3 regions of the Bacillus sp. T3 genome follow, and region 3 is predicted to be linked to each of the others. Evidence: riboswitches for the same ligand, from Rfam matches in the RefSeq annotation. Region 3 holds a riboswitch; each other region holds the start of a gene.
The links. Region 3 has a riboswitch for glycine ahead of RGF10_RS16440 (amino acid permease). Riboswitches for the same ligand answer to the same signal wherever they lie in the genome.

Region 1 (6,371 bases), 1.8 Mb from region 3:
CACGATATTTTCCTCAAACAGACCAAGTGTGTTCGGGTTGGTTAGCATTAACGCTGCTGTATCCTCCCCCACAACTCGTCGTAAATCATCAAGATCGACCAAACCGACTTCATTTGATTTAACGGTGACGGTCTCGAGGCCAGCAACTGTTGCGGATGCAGGATTCGTTCCATGCGCAGAATCGGGAACAATGACTTTAGTCCGCTTCACATCTCCATTCGCCTCATGCAGGGCACGAATCAGCATTAGTCCAGTCCATTCCCCATGGGCTCCGGCCGCTGGCTGCAAGGTAACCTCATCCATCCCTGTAATTTCTTTAAGGTGCTGCTGCAGGTCATACATAAGCTCAAGAGCTCCTTGAACAGAGCTCTCATCCTGAAGTGGATGAAGGTGGGCAAAGCCGTTAAAACGCGCGACTGATTCATTTATTTTCGGATTGTATTTCATTGTACATGAACCTAGTGGATAAAAGCCGGAATCGAGTCCATGATTCCGCTTCGACAATGCTGTGTAATGTCGGATTATATCAAGCTCTGAAACCTCAGGAAGGTTCGGTGCATCCTCGCGCAAATATTCTGAAGGGATTATGCTTTCTAGTTCAACCTCTTGGATATCCATTTCTGGCAAACTATAGCCAATTCGCCCCTTAGTACTACATTCAAAAATGAGCGCTTGATCCTGTTTAAGCATGGTGATCCCCCACTTCTCTCACAAATTCATCAATCTCTTCTTTCGTGCGCAGTTCCGTAACAGCGACTAGCATATGGTGCTTTAATTCAGGAAAGTCGCGCCCTAGATCATAACCGCCAATCATGCCTTTCGAAAGTAGGAGACGATTCACTTCCTTGACAGGCTTTTCTAATTTAATTACAAACTCATTAAAGGAGGGGCCGTTAAAAACAACAGTCATACCGGCTTCCACTAAGGATTTTTTAGCATAATGAGCCTTCTGAATATTGGCGAGCGCCATTTCTTTGACACCCTGCTTCCCTAAAGCTGTCATCGCCACCGATGCTGCAAGAGCATTGAGCGCTTGATTCGAGCAAATATTGGAAGTCGCTTTATCACGACGAATATGCTGCTCACGCGCTTGGAGGGTCAGAACGTAGCCACGTTTTCCATTCTCATCAACTGTCTGCCCGACCAACCGCCCCGGTACCTTACGCATTAATTTATTTGTCACAGCAAAATAGCCACAATGTGGTCCCCCAAATGCGGTTGGTATTCCAAAGGGCTGGACATCACCAACGACAATATCTGCACCAAAGTGTCCCGGAGGAGTTAATGCACCCAGTGCGAGCGGGTTACTTGAAACCACGAACATTGATTTATGTGCATGAACAATCTCTTCAATTTCTTTTAGCGGTTCAATTCGACCGAAGAAGTTTGGGTATTGGACAATGACTGCCGCAACTTCATCAGTCATCATCTCAGCAAGTTTTGCCAAATTCGCAATACCATCAGCATAAGGGAGTTCGATTACGTCAATGTATTGCCCTTTTGCATATGTTTTTAATACTTCTTTCGACTCTGGGTGAACACCACTAGAAACGAGCACTTTTTTTCGTCGGGTTTGACCTGCACTAAGCATCGCTGCTTCAGCCAGTGCCGTTCCACCATCATACATCGAGGAGTTTGCCACATCCATTCCAGTCAGCTCACAGATCATGGTTTGAAATTCAAATATGGCTTGAAGCTCCCCCTGAGAAATCTCAGGCTGATACGGTGTATACGCTGTATAAAATTCAGATCGTGAAATTACATGATCGACAATCGTTGGTATGTAATGATCATATACCCCGGCACCGAGAAATGATGAATACGTTTTTAAATCAGCATTTTTTCCTGCAAGCACACCAAGTTCTTTTAGTAGCCCAGACTCTGATTTTGCTGGTTTTATTTGGTACTCTCCTTTAAATCTTACTCTCTCAGGAATATCACTAAAAAGCTCATCAACCGTTTCGACACCAATGGTCGCGAGCATCTCATTCTTATCATTTTCGGTCATTGGTAAATAACGATGCTTCATTCGTTCTCTCCTCCATCATTTATAAACTGGTTGTTGTTTTTTTATAGAAAGGCGTCTTCACGATTTTTGCCTTTAAACGTTTCCCACGTATTTCTACTTCCACTTCATTATCAATAGATGACTGCTCAGTCTTTAATAGCGCTAAACCAATATTTCTTTTTAAGGTAGGCGATTGAGTCCCCGTTGTGATTTCTCCAATTAATTCTTCACCCTTATATACTGGATAACCATGTCTTGGTATCCCACGATCAATCATTTCAATTCCGACGAGCTTCCTCGGAGCTCCTTTTTCACGCTGCTCTTTTAACACCGCTTTTCCAATAAAATCTGTCTCCTTATTAATCTTTACTGCAAAGCCTATTCCCGCCTCAATCGGAGTGATGTCAGGGCTTAGTTCTTGACCGTATAGTGCAAGCATTGCCTCAAATCGCAAAGTGTCTCTTGCTCCTAACCCACAAGGGATTACACCTTCATCGCTTCCAGCAGCTAAAATTGCATTCCAAATTTGAATTGCATCCTTTGCCTCACAATAAATTTCAAACCCATTCTCGCCGGTATAACCTGTTCTAGACACTAATGCCTTCGATCCCTGAATCGTTACATCTTGTTGAAATTGAAAAAATCCCATATCCACTAACTGTATGTCAGCGCAAAGTTTTTGCAGAATTTTTTCGGAAGCAGGACCTTGTAACGCAAGTTGCGCTGTTTGCTCTGATAAATTAACAAGCTGTACGTCCCCTTGTAAATGGTTATCGAGCCATTGGTAGTCCTTATCAATATTGGATGCATTGACGACAAGCAAATAGTGATCGTTTGCTCTTTTATAAATGAGCAAATCGTCTACTGTACCACCATTCTCGAAGCACATTGCCGAATACTGAGCCTGACCAATCATTAATTTTGATACATCATTTGTCATCATCTTTTGAAGGTATTGAAGACTGTCAGCTCCCATTACTTCAATTTCACCCATATGAGAAACATCAAACAAGCCGGCTTTCGTTCTGACGGCTTCATGTTCATTTTTTATGCCAGAAAATTGTACCGGTAGCTCCCAACCACCGAAATCAATTGTTTTTGCACCAAATTGCTTGTATACATCGAATAAAGGAGTTCGTTTCAACTTCGTCATCGTCTTCCCCCTAAAAAATTAGTAGACAAATCTTGAGCTTCAGGTGTGCCAATATACTGTTAAGTTTGTCTGTTGCTTTCCGCTCCAGGTACTCCCTTTCCGCGGGGAGTCTGGGAGCCTCCTCGGCGCTTTAGCGCCTGTGGGGTCTCCCAAGACACCTTCTCCCGCAGGAGTCTCGCACCTTCCGCTCCAAACAACAGGTTGCCCAAAAATCAACAACGTTTTTTACACAGCTAAATAAAAAAAGACAGAGACCTCCCGTTGTTCTTACGAGTGGTCTCTGTCCTGGCACCTGAAAGTTTACCGAAAACGGCTGTCCCCTTTGGTGGCTCCAATATTTCGGAGCTCTCTCCAGAGCTGCGTCGAATAAGAGTTCTTTTGCCTGAGAGATTCGCTTTTACGCTTGCTCCTTCGGCGCCACATGGAGTAGTCTCTCCCCTTATTGTCATTCGCATCTATATTTTTTTTGATATTGGGTAGGATAATACCCAAATACATAAAAATTACTTCCCCAATTAACAACTGTGGGAAATTTCAAAACATTTACTATTATTATCATCCTACCATCGAAACGTAATCTTAAGCAATATCTTTATTCATAAATATAAGACGCTAAATTATATCGTTTCGAACATTTTATGCTTTTATATTCTTAATATGATAAAGGAGCTGGAAACAATGTCTGTCCAAATCAATTTCGATTCTTCCTGGCAGGATGAATTTTTGCAAAGAATGACCAACGATGGTCCTTGGGGGAATTGGGAGCTATATAAATTAGCGATTGATGTGGAAGAGCACACAGTCATTCAAGATTTCGAAGGACTTCAGGCACCGAAGCATTTATCTGATTTGACACCACTACCCCACCAGCTCGAAGTAGCAAAACAGGTCGTTGAAAACATGCATGGAAAAGCGATATTAGCTGATGAGGTCGGACTCGGAAAAACAATTGAAGCGGGATTAATTTTAAAAGAATACATGATCCGTGGGCTCGTTAAGAAAGTATTAATTCTCGTGCCAGCCTCATTAGTTAGCCAATGGGTTATGGAGCTTAACTCGAAATTCTACATTCCGGCGATTGGTCAGCGAAAAAGCTATGTATGGGAGCAATATGACGTTGTTGTTTCCTCGATTGACACAGCAAAACGCAGTCCCCATCGTGAGATTATCTATGAACAAAATTATGATTTAGTGATTATAGATGAGGCTCATAAACTTAAAAACAACAAAACAAAAAACTATGAATTTGTGCAAAGCTTAAAAAAGAAATTTTGTTTACTACTAACAGCAACACCGATTCAAAACCGAATTGAAGAAGTCTTTAACCTAGTTTCACTATTAAAGCCCGGTCATTTAGGAAATGAAACGGCTTTTTATGAAAAATATAAACGTGACAGTCGCTCCATCAGCGACGATCAACACCTCAAAGAGCTGGTCAATAAGGTGATGATTCGCAATCGTCGTGCCGACACTGGAATCGAATGGACGAAACGTCACGTTGAAACGATTCCAATTGAATTTTCAAAAGAAGAACGCAATCTGTATGATTCGATATCCTACCTCCGCTCAGGCGGCGATTGGCTCGCATCAAGCCAGTTTTCATTTATGACTTTACAACGAGAAGCTTGCAGCAGTCGTGAAGCAGTTTATTTCACCTTAAAAAACATGCTGACAAAGCAGGAAACACCATCAACCATGTTTAAAGAAACGATTCAGTCGTTGATTTCAAAGGTTGAAGCAGTCCAGCAAAACTCAAAAGCAAAAAAGGCACTTGAATTAATTCAATCAATTAACGATAAGGTGATCATTTTCACCGAATATCGGGCCACCCAAATGTATTTACAGTGGTTCCTAAAGCAACATGGCATCACGTCCGTACCGTTCCGTGGTGGTTTTAAACGCGGTAAAAAAGATTGGATGCGAGAGCTTTTTCAAAAACACGTCCAAGTTTTAATTGCCACAGAAGCTGGTGGAGAAGGGATTAACCTCCAATTTTGCCATCATATCATCAATTTTGATTTACCTTGGAATCCAATGCGTCTCGAGCAAAGGATTGGCCGGATCCATCGACTTGGTCAGGAACAGGATGTTATGATCTATAATTTTGCTACGAAAGGAACCGTTGAGGAACATATATTAAAACTCCTTTACGAAAAAATTAATCTATTTGAAAAAGTCATTGGTGAACTTGACGATATTTTAACAAAATTAGAATTTGGAAATTTTGAAGATCATTTGGAAGATATATTTGGTCACTCCTCATCCGAGGGCGAAATGAGGATTAAAATGGAGAATTTAACCTCGATGATTCAATTTGCAGAAGAAATGAAAGTAGGTGAATCGAATGCAGCAGCAGGAAATTCATAATTTTTTAGAACGGTATTTTCATGCAAACCATTGTGAAATCACAGAGAATGATAAGGGATATATGGTCGTCCAACTGACCAATGAGCTGGATAAGGAATTAATGAATAGACCCTTTTATTGGCATTATTTAGAAAAAACCGGCGGGACACCTAATCCAATGAAAATTACCTTTATTACAAATACACAGCTTGCCCCAGATCATGTGAAGGGCGAAACCATTCATTTTGGTTCACCGCGTCTGCACCAGATTTTCAATTCAACAAAAAGTCTTGCAGGCTATATCCGCCTTTATCAAAAGATAAAACATCATCATAGCAAGCAAACACCTTTATACCCATGGATCGGTCTCAATGTAAAAATATCCTATCAATGTGACCGTAAACGAGATGTATTCAAATCAATCGGATTGCAGCTTATCAATGGAATGATGGTTGAAGATTTTCATAGAAGACTATTGGAAGTCCCTTTAACACCTAAAATCCCAGACTACGCTTTTACTCTATCCCCGCTGATTATGCCAAAAAGTGGACTGGTGAGAATTGAGCAATATTTTAGAAATACACTTGAGCAGGAAGACCATACTTGGGCAGACGAAGCAAGAATGCGGTGGCAGAAGGATTTAGATTTGCTGCATCACTTTTATGAGGATTCTGAAATAAAAGAAGCATTTGAAACAGAAAAAGCTGCATTACAAGAGCAATATGAGCCCAAAATCAACATCTCAATCGTGAATGGTGGAATATTTTATTTAAATGATAAAGCCATTTAAGCGCTCTTTTTTAAGAAGGCTGCGTTAAAGAAAGATGTTGATTTTTAAGCAACCTGTTGATTGGAGCGGAAGGT
Region 2 (6,371 bases), 1.2 Mb from region 3:
AGCCTGAAGTGGAGCAGGAATTCTTCCGCCACGACGGATAAACTTTTCAGAGCTAAAAGGATTTACACCCATGACAGGTGCGCGTCCAAGCAAGCCGCCAAATTCCACCATTTCGCCTTCTTCTTTGCCTGGTACCGGAATGATCCGAACAGCTGTTGTCTTTTTATTAATCATTCCGATTGCCGCCTCATCAGCTATAATGGCTGATAGTGTTGCAGGCGTAACATCTCCTGTGATCGCAATCATATCAAGTCCGACTGAGCATACGCATGTCATCGCTTCAAGCTTTGAAAGAGTCAAGGCTTTATCGATAATTCCACGAATCATTCCATTATCCTCACTGACAGGAATGAACGCACCACTTAGTCCACCAACATAAGAACTCGCCATCGCTCCACCCTTTTTCACGGCATCGTTCATTAAGGCAAGTGCCGCAATGGTTCCATGTGTACCCACACGTTCAAGTCCAATTTCTTCAAGAATCTCCGCAACGCTATCGTTAATTGCATTCGTTGGGGCAAGCGATAAATCCATTATTCCAAATGGAACACCAAGACGCTCTGCCACTACTCGTCCAATTAACTCACCTGCACGGGTAATTTTAAAAGCGGTCTTTTTTATAACCTCGGATACTTCACCTAAGTCAGCATCTTTATGACGTTTAAGTGCATTTAATACCACTCCTGGACCACTTACGCCGACATTTAACACGACTTCTCCTTCGCCGGAGCCATGGAAAGCACCAGCCATAAACGGATTGTCCTCAACCGGAATTACAAAAGACAACAAGCTTTGCACAAGCTAGGCCATTTTGATCTTTTGTCATTTCTGCCGCTTCCTTCATGATATGTCCGAGCTTACTTACCGCGTCCATATTAATCCCCGTTCTCGTTGTTGCAACAGAGATTGAAGAACAAACTCGCTCAGTTACCGTTAAAGCTTCCGGTAGTGCATCCAGCAAGGTTTGATCCCCTTTTGCAATTCCTTTATGTACTAAGGCAGAATATCCACCAATAAAGTCAATGCCGAGAACCTTTGCAGCTTTATCGAGTGTTTTGGCTAACTCCACTGCCTGTTCCTTCGTTGCATTGCCCAATATTTCTGCGATTGGTGAAATAGAGATACGCTTATTGATGATTGGTATACCAAATTCCTTCTCAACCTCTTCCGCTACCTCTCTTAATCTGCTAGCGTAAGTTGTGATTTTATCGTATACTCGCTGATTCATTTTTTCAAAATCAGAATCCGCACAATCGTGAAGATTTATTCCCATTGTAACAGTACGAATATCTAAGTTTTCCATTTGAACCATGCGGATGGTTTCCATCATTTCTTGTATCGCAATATTCATTCTAGGTGGCCCCTCCTTCTATATCCGGTGCATGGCTTGGAAAATTTCCTCAAGCTGGATGTTTATTTTTAGACCTAACTCAGCACTTACTTCATCAAATTGCTTCTGTAATTGGTCAAGATTCTCTTTATTCGATACGTCTACTAGCATCATCATTGTAAAGAAGTCCTGTAAAATAGTCTGACTAATATCCAAAATATTAATACTGTTATCAGCCAATATGTTGGTCACCTTTGCAATAATTCCCACTTGGTCCTTTCCAATTACACTTACAACTGCTCGTCTTTGGTTCATCCTACACACCTCTTATATTATTTTAAAATAAAAAAAAGATTGGATTAACTCCAATCTCAGCAGGGAATAGAATAACATATTTTTTAATTCCTATGTTACTCTTCTGTCCTTTTGCCTGAGATTGTGAATCCTTCGGCGCCACTTTGATGCGGTCTCTCCAGAAGCTGCTCCAGTTATAGTGTGACCCATAACCTTCATTGCTTACTATAATATTTAAATAATAATGTGATGGTACCAATAAATAATAAACCCGTCAATAGGGATGATTATTTTTTGAAAAATAACACTATTAACGAGTTTTTATTTACTGGACTTTATGTTTTACCGTGACTTTCTTTTTGAAGCTCCACCTTTTCTAGTGGAACCTATTTTGGTAGCACCACGGACAGTATCAGATGATTTCTCAAAGCGACGCTGATTACTATTTCTTGAAGCTTTTGGCTTTTCAAATTGACGTTGCTCGCCATCTCTTGAACCTTTTGTTTTTTCAAAGCGACGCTGCTCGCCATCTCTTGAACCTTTTGATTTTTCAAACTGACGCTGCTCGCCATCTCTTGAGCCTTTTGCTTTTTCAAATCGACGCTGCTCGCCATCTCTTGAGCCTTTTGTTTTTTCAAATCGACGTTGCTCGCCATCTCTTGAACCTTTTGATTTTTCAAATCGACGCTGCTCGCCATCTCTTGGACCTTTTGCTTTTTCAAATTGACGTTGCTCGCCATCTCTTGGACCTTTTGCTTTTTCAAACCGACGTTGCTCGCCATCTCTTGGACCTTTTGCTTTTTCAAACCGACGTTGCTCGCCATCTCTTGAACCTTTTGCTTTTTCAAACCGACGTTCCTCGCCATCTCTTGAACCTTTTGTTTTATCAAACGTACCAGCTGTTTTCTTCGAACGACCAGGTTCTGCCGATTGAAAATGGTCTTCCCTTGTCTTTCTTCCTTTAGGAGTCTTATTATCAAACTTTTTCTCTTTTCGGCCTAGTTCATCGCTATTATTTTTTCGAGAAAAAGGGCGACCTTCGCCTTTTCCATCTTTTGCAGCTGCACGATTTTTCCCTGGTTTTTTCCCAAGTTTACTTGATGCTGTTGCTGCCTTTCGACCACCTTTGGTTTTCTTTTTTGTGGAAGTTGATTCTGGTTTATCCTCAGTTTCATTTCCTTCATTTTCAGCTTTTATCATGTTACCTATATTTTGCTTTTTAATCGTAATATTCAGTTCTTCTTCAATTAAGTCAAGAGCTGGACGATCTTTGGAAGCATACAACGTAATAGCTAGACCAGTCATCCCAGCTCTACCTGTTCGACCAATCCGATGGATGTAGCTTTCGGCGTCTTGTGGAATATCGTAATTATACACATGTGTAACACCTTCAATATCTAAGCCTCTAGCAGCTACATCGGTGGCAATCAGCAACTGAATCTCAGCATCTCGAAATCTTTTCATGACCTGTTCCCGTTTCGCCTGAGTTAGGTCGCCATGAAGCTCATCACATTTAAAGCCATGAGCACGTAGAGCATCATAAAGTTTGCTGACCCGACGCTTTGTCCGGCAAAAGATTACTGCTAAAAACGGCCGATGTGTTTCAATTAACTCAATAAGTGTCGCTTGCTTAGCTCGATCAATTGTAAAAATCGCCATTTGTTTCACTGTTTGTGCAGGCCCTTGAGTTTTTTCCACCTGAATAGTTTGAGGATTACGCATGTACGTACGAGCTAATTTCTGAATTTCCGGTGGCATCGTCGCTGAAAAAACAAGCGTTTGTCGACTATTCGGTGTTTCCTTAATGATTTCCTCCACTTCATCTAAGAATCCAATATGAAGCATTTGATCTGCTTCATCTAGGACAAGTGTATTTAATTTAGAGAAATCAACTGTACCTCTCCGAATATGATCTAATAATCGACCAGGTGTGCCGACGACAATTTGAATATTTTTCTTTAATTTATTTAACTGTTTTTCAACATCCTGACCACCATATACAGCCAAAACATCGATTTCATCGTTATCGTTGATAAGCTTTTTCACTTCTGCTGTAATTTGCAGAGCTAATTCTCTTGTCGGAGTCACGATCAATGCTTGAATATGCTCTGCATTTAGATCCATTTTTTCTAAAATCGGCAAAATAAATGCGAACGTTTTACCCGTTCCTGTTTGCGCTTGAGCAATAATATCTTTTCCATCCATAACGAATGGGATTGCTTGTTCTTGTATTGGAGTTGGAACCACCACTCCATTTTCCGTTAATTTTTTTACTAATTCTTCAGAAATACCCATTGATAAAAAATCAGGCAAACAAAACCCCTACTTTCCTTTTTTAACTCATCCTTTTAATAATGAGTGTTTAACAAGGAAATAGCAAATATTCTTTTTGGTTGTAGATAATTAACATAGCCCTATCTAAATTTTCAATCCACATAAAAAGGCGACAGCATTAATGCTGTCGCCCCAGACAAACTTATGAGGCAGCGGACATTTGTTCCTCTATTTCCGCAAAAAGTGTGGTTTTAATAGGCTAAGCGGACAACAAGTTCGCTATTCAATCATTTTTTGGCATAATTCAGTGGTTTTTATATAAATAGAGTATCCTGTGTCCGCATAAGTCTGTCAAAATGGTTATTTTCTCAAAATAAGGGCCTATATGTCCGTTCAATAACCGCACTTTGATTAGCTTAGATTAATCTGGACCAGCGATGTCCAATTATGGATTGGGTTAGGTTTGCCAATCCGATTATGGAAAACTCTAAAAAGGGGTTCGGAATGTTGACCATTCCGAACCCCTTACGGAGACAATCTGCTGCAACAGCAATTATGCTGTCGCCCATTTACTAATAGCCCAATCTAAACAAGATGTTTACGATCCCTGTTTTTGTTATTTTACAAAGGCAATGGCTTTTTCAACCACTCCTCATAAAATGCATCGATGTCCGGCTCAAAGTCTTTCAAAATTGGATACCACGGTGTAACGGCTTCAACCTCAAGCTGTGATGCACATTCCGGGCAGTAATATTCACGGATGACCTGCCACTCTGGGTCTGGCGCAAGCATTTTCGGGTAGAGTTCACCTAATTTTTCTGGAGTATCACGTACATTAATTAACGCATGGAGCTTCCAATTATCGTCTGCAGAACAAAACTCATGACCACAATCGCATTTGACGACGCGCTCTCCTCCAGGCTTTAATACGTAATATAAATGGAGCCCTGCTGGTAACAAAATCGGATCCTTCCACGAAACCCGTTCTTGAAGGATACTGATGTATTTGTCAAATCGATCATGATCTTTAAAGGTTGAGAGCATTTCCTTTAGTTTGTAAAAATCAATCGTTCCATCAATTAATTCTTCAATCGTTTTGCGATCATATTGTGTCATGATTTCACCCCACTCTTTCCATATAATAATTATTTATTATGGTCTATTTTACGTCCAAACACTGGAACACCCAATTCATCCTCCGTTAGCTTCCACTGGGTTGGAAGGTTCCAGAATTCTTTAAATTCACGAGCAAAGGTTTCACTTAATGCAAAGCTAGAGGCATACATGTGGCGCACTTGGACAGAAGCATCCTTTTCCACAATTGATTCACGCTCCTGCTTTATCCACTCGGATACTGGTACACCACGTTTCAAACGCTCTTTCCGAATTTCGAGTCGACGAGTCTCTGTTGCTTTTCCATCAACAATATATTGACCACTTTCATTCTGAATGACGACCGCACCGTATACCTTCTCGGCAAATCGTGGCAGAAGATGTCCATCTTTTAAGTCTTCCTCGATGGATTTGACATTGCGTTCAAGTGGATCACCAAAGCCAGGGCCCCCACGCAGGTAGTTCAAGTACAGATCATAATCTTCGAAAATGGTTTCAGTTGTAATCGCTTGTTTATCCCGGATAATCTCCGCACCAGCGATTAACTCATCATAATTTGGATTGTCAGGATCGATGTCGCCGCCAGTTGGAAGAGGCAATTTCTTTTCAATCCGTTCTTTTAAATTCGTTTTATGTGCTTCAAAACGGTAACCCGATGCAGCCGGATAGCCTCCCATTAAACCACAATCACTGGACATATAGCCGTTGCCCATGAAGAACATCGTCCAGTCCTTGGCACCATAAACCATTCGTAACGTTTCATAGCCGCTACCGCCACGATATTTTCCATAACCAGCCGTATTTGGCTTGATGCTTCGACCAAGGTAGATCAACGGCTCTGCAAGCTCCCAAATCTCCATGTCTCCCATATCGCCTTCAGGATTCCAGATGGCAGCTGCGTGTGAAATGCCATCACGAACCGCACTTGCCCCAACTCCTTCAGCTGCGGATTCAAAGCTATTAACGGCGTGATTTTCTCCAAATTGATTCATCCCACCGCCTTGCAGCCAGTTCGAAGTATTCGCATTCCCTGCATTTACTTCTTCTAGGTAACCACGGGCAAAATAGTTCCGGCTCAAGGCACGCCATAACGGACTCCATGCCGAAACTAGGAAATGCCACGCATAACTATGGGCTGTTCGAATATCGTCAGGATTTAGCCATGAACCATATGGTAAATCAAATTGTGATGCATATAGGGCACCATCATTTACACGGTCGTTTGGAATTAAGGTTTGAGACATCATAACCCAAATACCACTCGTGATGGCGACTGGGGTTGCGTTGTAACTGTGCCAGCCCCAACGGTTAACCCCTTCGAAATCAATTTGGAATTTACCATCCTTATGAATCGTCATTT
Region 3 (6,371 bases):
AATAGGACTAGAATTATTAAAAATAAGGCTGTGTTAAAGAACAATGTTGTTTTTTGAGCAATCTGTTGATTGGAGCGGAAGGTGCGAGACTCCTGCGGGAGAAGGTGACACGGGAGACCCCACAGGCGCTATGGCGCCGAGGAGGCTCCCGGACTCCCCGCGGAAAGCGAGTACCTGCAGCGGAAATCAACAGACAAATTTAACAAAGCCAAAAATAAAAAAATAGAGTATTCAATATTGGGGATCAATTATAAGAAAAGTATGAACGAATTTCGAGCACTGGTAAGAAGGAGGCTTTTTCTTGAATATTGCATTTTTCTTGATTCCTAAACAGGATGTAGCATTTATTAAATTTGAATCAACGATGAGACAGGCGTTAGAAAAAATGGAGTATCATAAATACTCCGCAGTCCCACTATTAGATAATGATGGGAAATATGTGGGTACTATAACGGAGGGGGATTTGTTGTGGAAAATCAAAAACACCCGGGTTTATCGTTCGAAAATACACATAAAACGAAACTAAAAGATATTCCGCTCATGCGAAGTAATGAAGCAATCTCGATAAACGCTGAAATTGAAGATATCATAGAACGGGCAATGGAGCAGAACTTTGTTCCAGTTGTTGATGATGGTGGAGTCTTTATCGGAATTGTTACAAGAAGAGAAATTATAAAGTACTGTGCAAATAGGCTATTAATCAATCGAAATGAAGAATTAAGAACACAACCAGAAAATAATGTTGTTGAATAAAGAATGACCGCTCAAATGGGCGGTTTTTTTTTGTGATTTTTGGAAAGGATAAACAAAGTTGGACAAAATCGGCTGAGGTGAAATGAATGATAACAAAAAGACACTTATTCTTTAATATAGCAATAATCTTATTTCCCTGGTTATCGCTGCTTTTTATCGGAAAGCGGAGTTTTAAAAGATATTCGATTTCAGGGGTTTTTATTGTTATTTTTGAGATTCTTAATCACCTGTATGGTCATAAAAGGAATTGGTGGAAGTTTTACGATAAGCGCAAATCTTTTCTAAAGGATGAACTCCCGTTTAGTGTGGGTCCTTATATGCCATTATCCATGTGGTTACTTAAATTTTCGTTCGGAAACTTTAAAAAGTTTGCTTTCCTAAACGTGATTGCTGATGGATTATTTGCTTTTCTTTTTATTGATATTCTTAAAAAATTAAAAATCATAAGCCTTAATGGATTAAATCATTTCCAATTTTTTATTTACCTCCACTATAAAGCATATTTGTTATATGGAGTACAATATTTGTTAGAGAAAACGATCGTGTCTCCATCTTTAAAAAGAAGATTCTAGATTATTGCTTGCACACAGCCTTCCTGACTATGCTTTTGCTAGTCAGTTTTTTTTATCCCTAAAATTCATCTGTATGTCATTCGCTCTCATTGAGTTCGATGTCATTGGGGATTTTTTCTTGAATACACTATAGAAATGGACATTGATGGGGGAGCTCATGATAGGGGAAATTAGAACAAGCATAATTATTGGGGTGTTTATCTTCTTCGGAACAGCTTTAGGGGGATTAGCTGTTCCGTTCATTAGGCGGTATTTTAATAGAAATCATTTGTATCTTAATGTTTTCTGCGGTGGAATTTTAGCAGGTTTGTTGGCGTTTGATTTAATTCCTGAAGTAGTTTCTAAATATCAGCATATTGGGATAGTCTCTGGGGTTTCTTTAGGTATTTTTATGATGCTGCTTTTTGAAAAATATTTACACAGTGCTAAACATATTGAATCTGAGTATCAAGAGACCTTTTTTCTTTTGTTTTTGTCATTGTTTATTCACAGCATTCCAACTGGACTTGCATTGGGATTAAATTTATCTGAGCAGCATTTTTATCACCCTTCATTACTAATCGCCATTTTAATACACCAAATACCTGAAGGCATGGTATTAATGGTTACTGCTTTGAATTCGAAACAGAAAGTTAAAAAATTTATAGTGTTTAGCTGTCTTCTATCTTTTGCAGTGGGGTTAAATACCTATTTGGGAATGAGCATCGATTTGCATTCGCCAAAACTGCAAACAATGATTATGGGGATAGCAATCGGATCGCTGAGCTATGTCACCTTTTATGAAATATTGTGGAAGGGATTCAGAAGTCATCAAACAATAAAAATGATTATAGGGGCATGTTTTGGACTGGTATTTTTAAGAGTTTTTCTAGTATTTGCAGGTTTTGGGCATTAATGGATCAATCAAACTTTTAGATGCTAATTCGAGGAGTAGGCTAGAAAAGAATTCTGATGTAAATATGATTTTATAAGTAAACTATTTCAAATAGTATTGACCGAATGAAAAAATACTGATAAAGTTTTAAATTATCGCACAATATTTATTAAAGTGGTTTTAAGTATTCACTTTATTACTAAATTTAATAAGCGAGCTATGATTGCTATGGATCAAACTATAGCAGGAGCAGCTTCTGGAGAGGACGCGATTAATCGCGGCGCCGAAGGGTTCATAATCTCAGGCAAAAGGACAGAAGAGTATCGAATACTGTTTGTTATTTTTATATAAAGAATAACAAATATTGTTTTTTATTCTGTCGTTTTAAGAGATTGGAGCTTCCAATCTCTTTTTTATTGTGCTTAGTACAAGCATTTGCTTTACTATCAAAATAAGTATTGGAGGAATGAAGGTGGCACAACAAGAGTTGAAAAAAGATTTAAAAAACCGGCACGTTCAGCTAATTGCGATCGGCGGAACGATTGGTACAGGACTATTTTTAGGTTCAGGTAAGGCGATTCAATTAGCAGGGCCTTCGATTATCTTCGCTTATTTAATTATCGGAATCGCTGTATTTTTTGTAATGCGGGCATTAGGAGAACTGCTTTTGTCCAATTCAGGCTATCAATCTTTCACAGATTTCGCTGCGGACTACCTCGGACCTTGGGCAGGATATGTTACTGGTTGGACTTATTGGTTTTGTTGGGTCATGATTGCGATGGCCGATATAATTGCAGTTGGTGTTTATGTTCAATATTGGTTCGAGATACCTCAATGGGTTGCTCCTGTCATTTGTTTGATAATTTTATTAGGATTAAATCTATTAACTGTTAAACTTTTTGGAGAATTAGAGTTTTGGTTTGCGTTAATTAAAGTTATTACGATTCTTGCCCTAATCGCAATTGGCGTAATTTTGCTAATTATTGGTTTCAAAACAGATGCCGGAGCGGTTACATTAAATAATTTATGGCAATATGGTGGTCTTTTCCCGAATGGAATTACCGGTTTCTTACTATCCTTCCAAATGGTGCTTTTTGCTTTCGTTGGAGTAGAGTTAGTTGGTGTATCTGCTGCAGAAACATCTGATCCACAAAAGAACATACCATCTGCGATTAACAAAATTCCGTTGCGAATTCTATTTTTCTATATGGGTGCCATCATTGTTATTCTAACAATTAATCCTTGGGAACAATTGAGCGCTTCTCAAAGCCCGTTTGTACAAGTATTTGGTTTAGTTGGAATTCCCGTTGCAGCAGGAATCATCAATTTCGTCGTTTTAACTTCTGCAGCATCAGCATGTAATAGCGGTTTATTTTCTACGAGCCGGATCCTTTACAATTTAAGCAGTAATGATCAGGGTCCAAAGCAATTTGCAAAATTAAATAAAAATGCGGTACCTAGTAATGCGTTGTTTACTTCAACAGTTGTTATTTCGATTGGAGCTCTGTTGAGTAAACTACTTCCTGGACAAGCGTTTGGCATTGTAACAACAATTAGTGCCATTTGCTTTATCTGGGTTTGGGGGATCATTCTAGTTGCACATATTCGCTATACAAAAACTCGCCCAGATTTGCGTGCAAAATCTACCTTTAAAGCACCACTTACACCATTTATTAATTATGTTGTATTAGCATTTTTTGCCTTTCTTCTTGTAATCATGGGAATTGCGGAAGAAACACGTGTTGCCTTAATGCTAACCCCACTATGGTTCGTTTTATTATTTGGATTGTATGGATTTAAAAAGAAAAATGTAAAGTCAGTAGAATTAGAGGAAAAAGCAATTTAATCAACATACAAGCAACCGCACAGTGATTATTGTGCGGTTTTTTTGTGAAAAAATCTAAGACAATACACATTTAATAATATTACTATGGTGTATAAATGTATAAAAATGTATAATAGTTTATGAAATTTTAAAATTAGGAAGGAATAGAATATTATGGAATGGAATCAAGATGCAAAAGACTTATTGGAAGAATTAGTTAGTCCAATCCCCGTGTTTGTACGCCCAATGGCAAAAAAGAAAATCGAAAATATTATTTTGGAAGGCGTTTCAAGTGATACTGTTACAAAGGAAGATGTAGTGAAAGGCTATATTATTGCATCACCTGGTGATATGCAAGTTCGTGCGGTCAAACTTTTAAAGGCAAAAGGAATAGATTTAGCACCTTTTGAGGAATTGCTTGAGAAAGCGAAATAGAAAGTTTGTTAAGGATCAACCTAATGTGTTAGGTTGATCCTCTTTAATTAATAAAAGGTTGTTTTAAAGCTCAATGCTGTTTTGGGCACGAGTTGATTGGAGCGGAAGGTGCGAAGACTCCTGCGGGAGCAGCGGGACAGGTGAGACCCCGCAGGAGCGGTAGCGACGAGGAGTAGGAAAAGCGGAGGCGGTTTGCCCAGGGGCGACAGGCATAAGACGAGCCGGCATGAAGGTCGTTCTTTGACCTTCTTGACGGATTGGCTTATGACCCCGAGCCCCTGAACCGCTGTAGCTAGACAGGCTCACCGCCCGCCCCGCGGAAAGCAAAGCACCTGGAGCGGAAAGCAACACTCAAATTTAACGCAGCTTAATTAACAAAAAAAGAACCTTCTTTAAGAAAGTTCTTTATTCGGATTAAGCTTTTTTAATTCTACCGCAATTCTCTGGGCAATTTCTTCATGTGATACGCTGTCATCAAAGGTCATTGGTTTGCCAAAAATAACACCAGCAGACTTAAACCAGCTATCTCTTGTTCCGTAAATGTAAGTAGGAACAACCGGTGCTTTGCTCTTGGCAACGATAAAACCTATACCCTTTTTTGCCTCCTGCATTTCTCCTGATTTTGAGCGAGTTCCTTCTATAAATATAGAAAATAGACCGCCTTCTTTTAAGATTCTTAATGTATACTTTAGCGATTTTATATCCGCTTGTCCTCTTTTGATCGGGAAGCAGCCTAATTCGTGGATTACCTTTGCAAAAAACTTGTTTTTGAAAAGCTCCTCTTTCCCCATAATAAACATTTTACGCGGGGTATGGACCCCAACCATTGGTCCATCAAAGTTACTAGTGTGGTTCATTGCTAGAATAGCTGCACCTTCCGGAATATTTTCAATCCCGATAATTTTAATTTTAAATCGGATGTGCAAGAACACCCTTACGACAAATACTGCAATTTTATAAAACAAACTAACCTCAACCTCTTTCATAGTAAACTCATAGAAATATTCTAACACAATCCATGCTGTTAAAATATTGTGTTTATCCACTTCTGCTAAATAAAAATATTTCATTATAGTTGTATATCATGGTTGACTATTGGCAAAAGCAGAGGTACACTAAAAACATAAGGTAACTTAGTAGACAAGTGAACAACATAACAAGTGAGCCTTTAAACATCAGCAAGTCATAATTTAACGAGGTGACTGAAATGAAAGAGATTAGTATTGAGGAATTAAAACAAAAAGCAATTGAATTAAGGAAAGCTGCACTTACGATGATATATGGGGCACAATCTGGACATCCTGGAGGCTCCCTATCTGCAGCTGATGTCGTAGCGGCACTTTACTTTAAGGAAATGAACATTGATCCTAAAAATCCGAAATGGGAAGACAGAGACCGGTTTGTCTTATCAAAAGGTCATGTTTGTCCAATCCAATATTCAGCATTAGCCTTACTTGGGTTTGTTCCTTATGAAACAATTCATACTTTAAGACAATACGGCTCACCATTTCAAGGTCATCCGGATATGAAAAAATGTCCAGGTATTGATATTTCAACTGGATCACTTGGACAGGGACTTTCTTGTGCAGTAGGAATGGCACTTGGTGGAAAAAGAGATGCAAAGGATTATCGGGTTTTTGCCATCGTTGGCGATGGCGAGTGTCAAGAAGGACAAATTTGGGAGGCTGCCCAAAGTGCAGTCAAATACCAATTAGATAATCTCGTTGTATTTGTAGATGATAATGGACTACAAATTGATGGTACAACGGAAGAAGTAATGCCGAACCAGGATTTAGAAAAGAAGTTCGAAGCATTTGGCTTTGAAACGAAAAGAATAAATGGGCATTCGATGGAAGAAATTGTCAAGACATTAGACAATATTCGAGAAGCTAAAAATGGAAAACCAAAATGT

Region 1: another riboswitch for glycine. It lies ahead of gcvT (glycine cleavage system aminomethyltransferase GcvT); the one in region 3 lies ahead of RGF10_RS16440 (amino acid permease).
Region 2: another riboswitch for glycine. It lies ahead of RGF10_RS10610 (ACT domain-containing protein); the one in region 3 lies ahead of RGF10_RS16440 (amino acid permease).

Annotation. Positions count from the first base shown of each region.
Region 1 covers NZ_CP137761.1:1,417,775-1,424,145, reverse strand. The annotation lists partial or broken gene gcvPB (aminomethyl-transferring glycine dehydrogenase subunit GcvPB) at 1-690, opposite strand, end outside; gene gcvPA (aminomethyl-transferring glycine dehydrogenase subunit GcvPA) at 683-2,029, opposite strand; gene gcvT (glycine cleavage system aminomethyltransferase GcvT) at 2,049-3,161, opposite strand; glycine riboswitch at 3,522-3,610, opposite strand; gene RGF10_RS07290 (DEAD/DEAH box helicase) at 3,840-5,528, shown strand; gene RGF10_RS07285 (YqhG family protein) at 5,506-6,297, shown strand.
Region 2 covers NZ_CP137761.1:2,040,042-2,046,412, reverse strand. The annotation lists partial or broken gene RGF10_RS10615 (PFL family protein) at 1-1,351, opposite strand, end outside; gene RGF10_RS10610 (ACT domain-containing protein) at 1,370-1,645, opposite strand; glycine riboswitch at 1,739-1,816, opposite strand; gene RGF10_RS23805 (DEAD/DEAH box helicase) at 1,967-3,937, opposite strand; gene RGF10_RS10600 (acetone carboxylase subunit gamma) at 4,520-5,014, opposite strand; partial or broken gene RGF10_RS10595 (hydantoinase B/oxoprolinase family protein) at 5,044-6,371, opposite strand, start outside.
Region 3 covers NZ_CP137761.1:3,200,752-3,207,122, reverse strand. The annotation lists partial or broken gene RGF10_RS16455 (CBS domain-containing protein) at 302-753, shown strand; gene RGF10_RS16445 (ZIP family metal transporter) at 1,483-2,220, shown strand; glycine riboswitch at 2,446-2,525, shown strand; gene RGF10_RS16440 (amino acid permease) at 2,672-4,045, shown strand; gene RGF10_RS16435 (DUF2621 family protein) at 4,199-4,459, shown strand; gene RGF10_RS16430 (lysophospholipid acyltransferase family protein) at 4,852-5,529, opposite strand; gene RGF10_RS16425 (transketolase) at 5,667-6,371, shown strand, end outside.